Regions from separate parts of the Psychrobacillus sp. FSL H8-0483 genome, predicted to be linked through region 2. Evidence: a T-box and tRNA genes for the amino acid it is inferred to sense, from the RefSeq annotation. Region 2 holds a T-box; the other holds one or more tRNA genes.
What was found. A T-box is a leader RNA that pairs with one kind of tRNA and senses whether it is charged. The one in region 2 lies ahead of metG (methionine--tRNA ligase), so its partner is inferred to be a tRNA-Met.
Positions count from the first base shown of each region.

Region 1: it encodes a tRNA-Met, which carries the amino acid that the T-box ahead of metG (methionine--tRNA ligase) is inferred to sense. The anticodon was not compared.

Region 1 covers NZ_CP152052.1:317,261-320,537, reverse strand. The annotation lists gene tlp (small acid-soluble spore protein Tlp) at 233-472, opposite strand; gene MHB48_RS01635 (hypothetical protein) at 692-1,336, shown strand; tRNA gene MHB48_RS01630 (tRNA-Ser) at 1,567-1,659, shown strand; tRNA gene MHB48_RS01625 (tRNA-Met) at 1,806-1,882, shown strand; tRNA gene MHB48_RS01620 (tRNA-Asp) at 1,886-1,961, shown strand; tRNA gene MHB48_RS01615 (tRNA-Gly) at 1,978-2,051, shown strand; tRNA gene MHB48_RS01610 (tRNA-Ile) at 2,057-2,130, shown strand; gene MHB48_RS01605 (GNAT family N-acetyltransferase) at 2,314-2,826, opposite strand; gene MHB48_RS01600 (aldo/keto reductase) at 3,192-3,277, shown strand, end outside.
Region 2 covers NZ_CP152052.1:2,563,292-2,566,568, reverse strand. The annotation lists gene MHB48_RS12245 (citrate/2-methylcitrate synthase) at 1-420, shown strand, start outside; gene MHB48_RS12240 (GNAT family N-acetyltransferase) at 552-1,031, shown strand; gene MHB48_RS12235 (hypothetical protein) at 1,252-1,398, opposite strand; T-box leader at 1,561-1,824, shown strand; gene metG (methionine--tRNA ligase) at 1,885-3,277, shown strand, end outside.

The DNA of each region.
Region 1 (3,277 bases), 1.9 Mb from region 2:
AACTAGAAGGAAGATTTACTGATTTTGTTATGTTCACTTTTAGGTTTTGGGCTTTTTTAATTTTCATGGGAGTTGAATAACAAAATCACTCACTACATTACTAACTAACTTCCTTTTGTTAACAGAATATTGATATAAAAAAGCACTGCTAATTTGTACTTTAATATTGTGTTAATTGTTTTGATATTTACGTTGTTATTTAATATTTTGTACCACTCAACTGAACGTATTACTAATTTAGAGAGTTACCTTTTTTTCGCGCTGCGGCCTCATCTAAAATTTCTTTACGAAAACCTTCGAGACTCTCTTTTCGACGTTCATTTTTCTGTCTGATTGCCTCTCGTTCATTACCATCCGTACATATCATTGTTTCTTCAGCCGCTTCCATATTTCCAATTGTATTTTTCACCATATCTTGAAGCTTTTCCACATTATCTGATCGATCATCGGGCTTTGAATTATTTTTGGTCATTTTTTTATTCCTCCTTCTTTTAATGGTCATACAAGATTTATCGTCCCCAATCTAAACGAAACTATTCAGTAGAAATAAATTGCTTCTTCCATTAGAATTTTTTCCCTGTACCCCTTTTTTGAAAAAATGAAATCAAGGATAAATACCTTGAAAGAAATGTAACAAATTTGGTTATGATAAAAAAAGGAAAGAGAAAAAAGAAAAAGAGGCGGTAATGATATGTCTATGGAATGGTTTAACAGAGTAACTGGTGAGCTTCAGGAACATTTGGAATCAATTTGTGAAGAATATGACAAAAACGGTCATATGAATATTAATCGAGGTTCCAAACATCCACGAATTGAATTTTTTGTTGGGACGGAAAATGATGGAAGAGATTACTTTTGCACTCTTCTCTTTGACCCCTATAATGAAGAATTTTACGTAGAAAGTTTTGACATTACTCTCCAACAACCTACAAGAATTATTTTGGATGATATTACCGATGTCGTTGAAGCTGTTCATGAAAGCTTTCATGAATTTATGGATGATGAAAGTGAATTCTATTATGTAGATGATGAAGAGGAATACGAAGTTCTAGATGATGAAATTACTCTTGAAGAAATTGATGTGGAATGGGAAACACCGGAAGTCACCGCTTTCCAAATCGATAATAATATTGAAGTAACTTATCAGTTTGGATTAGATAGTGCAAATGGAGACGGTGTTATCCGAAGAGTCAGCCGACTCTGGACAGAAGACGGGGAACTCTTCGAAGATGAAAGTACTTTTTCCTTTAAAAAAGAAGAGGCAAGTACCATGATTGCCATGATTGCAAGCCATATGGATACAATGACTGGATATGACGAAATGATAGACCAATAAAGAAGCCTTCTTTCCAACGTAGCAGTTAACCAAATAAAATAGTATAAGAATTAACCCATCTAAGTTCCAACTTAATGATGGGTTATTTTTTGTTGTAAAAGGTCTGTATTTTTCTCTTTTTATATTTTTTATAAAAAAGCATTGCTTTTCTTATAGAAAGTGTTTTATAATATATCAGGTCTTGAATAATATTTTAGTAGTTGGCCATCCAGGTCTAACAAACATATTACGGAGGAATACCCAAGTCTGGCTGAAGGGATCGGTCTTGAAAACCGACAGGCGGGTCATACCGCGCGGGGGTTCGAATCCCTCTTCCTCCTCCATTTTTTAAACAGCAAGTATAATATTGTCGCGGGGTGGAGCAAATCGCTTCACGAAGAAAGCGATTAACGTCGACGCAAGCGAAGCGTGGAAGACGTAAAACTCACTTAAATGCGTAGTTGAAATAATATTCAACGCTTAATATTGTCGCGGGGTGGAGCAGTTCGGTAGCTCGTCGGGCTCATAACCCGAAGGTCACAGGTTCAAATCCTGTCCCCGCAACCAAATGGTCCCGTGGTGTAGCGGTTAACATGCCTGCCTGTCACGCAGGAGATCGCCGGTTCGATCCCGGTCGGGACCGCCATTTTTAAAATTCGAATGCGGGTGTAGTTTAGTGGTAAAACCTCAGCCTTCCAAGCTGATGATGAGAGTTCGATTCTCTTCACCCGCTCCAATAATGGGCCTATAGCTCAGCTGGTTAGAGCGCACGCCTGATAAGCGTGAGGTCGATGGTTCGAGTCCATTTAGGCCCATCAATAGTCAATCCCCTCAAGAGAATTGACTTACAAACAGAAATACCCCATCTGAGTTCTACACTCAGATGGGGTATTTTTTTAGGTTAAATAATACAGTAAATACGGCGAATTTAATCTATCTTCCCTTAATTCGAAAAGGAGCGAACTAAATATCCTTTAAATTATTTCAAACAAAGAAAACTAGTTCAAGTCAAATCGATAGCATTTGGCTCCCATACCACCGAGTTTATTTTCTTCTTCTAAATCTCTTACAAAGCCAAAATATTCATATAATCGAATGGCTTTTACCATTGGATCTCCCGTAAACAAATAGATACTTTTCGCCTCTTTTTGTTTCGCATAGTCTACACAAGCATTTAATAGTTTTTGTGCAACGCCACGTCCTCTTGCATTCGGATGAACGCCCAATAATCGAATGAAGGGTGCATAAATTTCAACTGTCTGCCCTGAATATGCTTTTTCTGCCGTTTCAAAAAGCTGTACAGTCCCTAAAATTTCCTTATCGTCTCTCGCAACTAATATTTTATCTACATCTGTATTATCAACGGAAGCAATGATATCTTCTAAGTAGTGCTCCCAAAATTTCGGATCGTCAAAACCATTTTCATATTGTTGATAACTATCCACTAATAATTTCCGAACGCTTTCTTTATCTGTTTCTACTAGTTCTTCTACCACGATTTCCGTAATCATTAAAACGCTCCTCATTTCTAACATTCATCAATTGAAAAAAATCATCCAATAATTCCTTATACAAAAGAAGAAACATACAATTTAGTTATAGTAATATGAATAGATTTTTTGGCAGTATATACTTCATAATCTACGTTCATTTCAACTTACAGCTTTATTAACCCATTAACCAAGTTAACAGGTATGATTTATTATATTTAAGAATATCACCAAACTAATACAATGACAACGTATTATCTAATAGAAAAAGGCGCACCACTAATAGGATTTTTCTATCATTTTGATTTTCTAAATACTTAATAATTTGAGTATTTGGGTTCTCTTTGAGAAGATTGGTAAGATAAATGCACAGAGGAGAGATACATATGGATTTTATTACACTAAGTAATGGCACAAAAATACCCCAGATCGGTTTTGGTGTGTATCTAGTTGATAATGATACGGAAGCGCC
Region 2 (3,277 bases):
TTGTTAAATGAAATGAAAGATCCATCCATGATTCGAACAATTATAGAAAATAAAATGGAAAATGGGGAAAAGATAATGGGCTTCGGCCACCGTATATACAAAACGGAGGATCCTCGTTCCATCCTATTGCGTGAGAAATGTTTGAGCCTACAAGGAAAAGATCCATGGTTAGATATAGCAACAATTGCAGAAAAAGAAATAATTGATTTACTTGCAAAGCATAAGCCGGGGCGTAAACTCTACACGAATGTCGAGTATTATGCAGCAGCTATCATGCGTTCCATTGATATGCCAGCAGAACTATTTACCCCGACATTCAGTATAGCGAGAATGGTTGGCTGGACTGCCCACGCTATCGAGCAAACAAGAGACAACACCCTTTTCCGCCCACAATCTATTTATGTGGGTGAGCTAAAATAACAACAGTTGCAGACCAAGTGAAGTTGGTCTGCAGCTTTTTTTATGCCAATAAAATACAGGATAAATAATAAACGATGGAGAATATACAACTAACTAGACGTATAAAATTTATGAAAGTAAGGAAGTTGTGTATGAATGTCATAATTGAAACTGCCAAGCTGGAACATTATGAAACGGTAAACGAAATAGTAAAAGAAGGCCACGATGAACATGCTTTAGCGTTACCTCACCTATTTAAAAAAGTAGAACATGCAATGCCTAGGAGTTACTTTAATGAACTTCTTGCAGATCCAGACTCAGATGTACTGGTAGCAACATTAAATGAAGAAATGGTAGGGTTTGCGGTAATGGAATTAAAAGTAGCACCTGATTTTGACTCAATGATGCCAAGAGTTTTTGCTTATATGAATGATTTTGGAATGAAAGAATCTTATCAGAAAAGAGGCTACGGAAAAGAGTTATTTGATGCTTGTGTCAAGTGGGCAAAGCAAAGAGGCGCATCTTCATTGGACTTAAATGTATGGGAATTTAATCAGAATGCGATAACCTTTTATAGTCAGAGAGGCTTGGAGAGTGTAAGCAGAAAAATGACATTACCACTTAGAGATTAATTAACAAGTTTTCGCACCACTTAGCGTAACAAATGTTTGAAATATTAAAAGAAACATTCTCGAAATATCGATCAATAGTTTTTCCAAAACAATAGAGTTGATAAATATCACCTACGAGTGTCAACGACTAACAATCCACCCTTCTTTCTATAAAAGAAGCGCCATGCGAGAACTTAAAATAGAGTTAGATGGAAAGTAATAATTCTAAATAAAAATAGGTCTATATAAAAATAGCACTAATCCAATTAAATAGAATAACAATTACTAAAAGTGGCAATCCAATTATAATAAGCCCTGCAAAAAAATAAGAAAAATAATAAAGAATGTCTTGAATAGCTCCTGCTAAATCATCGATAAAACGTCTCAACTGTTTCACTCCCTATAACAATATACATATTTTAACATAATTAAGAGAGGAGCTGAAAGGTTTTAAAAGTTCAGGGTGGATGACTTGTATACTAGAATATATCATTATAAAGAATCACTTGATTTTTTCTGAATTTTGCGTATTATATAGTGTAAACTAAATATCATGGCTATGAAGAGGAAAAGTAAAGTGATGATGTTATAAAGAGAGCTTCTGTCGGTGGAAATGAGGCAAACTAATCATTTGAACATGATCTCTGAGCTTCGTACTGAACGTTTAAGAATTAGTAGGCTACGACAAGATTTGGCACTTGTTATCCATGTCAAAGTATAAAAGCATTTTTTGCTATGTACTTATGGAGTCAGACGGTGTGAATCGTTTGAGCATTAAGGTGGTACCACGAGTCATTTAGACCTCGTCCTTATCGAGTTTTTCGATAAGGATGGGGTCTTTTTTGTTTTTACACTATTTTTGGAGGGATTAAGAATGAGTATTTTTATTGGAGGAGCATGGCCGTATGCGAATGGTTCATTACATTTAGGCCATATTGCAGCACTATTGCCAGGGGATATTTTAGCAAGGTATTTCAGGCTGAAAGGGGAAGAAGTATTGTATGTATCCGGAAGTGATTGTAATGGCACACCCATATCGATACGTGCAAACTCAGAAGGGATAACAACAAAAGATGTGGCGGATAGATACCACGCAGAATTTGTGGATTCCTTTAACCGCTTAGGATTCTCGTACGACTTTTATACACGAACCGATAGTCCGAATCATCACGAAGTAGTCCGGGAAATCTTTTTAGAGTTAGTAGAGAATGGCTTTATTTACAAAAAAGAAATAGAGCAAACGTATTGTGAGGTTGACCAGCAGTTTTTACCTGACAGGTATGTGGAAGGTAATTGTCCAAACTGCGGAAGTCGAGCACGGGGAGACCAGTGTGATGTATGTTCTACAATTTTAGATCCACTCGATCTAAGCAACCGCAAATGTAAGTTGTGTGGAAATGAGCCGAGTATTCGGACGACAGAACACTTTTATTTTGCATTAAGTAAATTTCAAAAGCAGTTAGAAAGTTATGTGAACAAAGCAAAGAAGAATGGAACTTGGCGAGACAATGCCATTCAGCTGTCTGCGCGTTATCTAAATGAAGGGCTACAGGACCGTGCTGCATCAAGGGATCTTCCAAATGGGGTTAGTATTCCAGTCAAAGGCTACGAGGAGAAAAAAGTATATGTATGGATAGAGGCAGTTTCCGGTTATTTTTCGGCAAGCAAGCAATGGGCGAAATATCTCAACAAAGACGATGAAACGTTTTGGTCGGATCAAACAACGTCTTACTATGTGCATGGGAAAGATAATATTCCATTTCATACACTTATATGGCCAGCTATATTAATGGGGATTAATAATAAATCTTTACCAACTCATATTATCTCGAATGAATATTTGACTTTGGAGAAAAGAAAGATATCCACTAGTCAAAATTGGGCTGTTTGGGTCCCTTATGTATTAGACAAATACCATCCAGATTCTCTGCGATACTTTTTAACGATCAATGCTCCTGAAAATCGCGATACGGACTTCTCTTGGAGAGAATTTATTTACAGTCATAATTCAGAGCTGCTTGGGGCCTATGGGAATTTTATTAACCGCACATTAAAGTTTATGGAAAAGTCCTTTGGAGGAAATATTCCTGATAATGAAATAAATAAAGACATCCGTGATTTAACAGAGAAATTATATACAGATATCGGCAATCAAATCGAGAAGGGTCATTTCAAATTAGCATTAGAAACGATATTTACTTACATTCGAAACGCAAATAAGTTCTTTGATGAACAGAAACCTTGGATTCAGGTGAAAGAAAATTTAC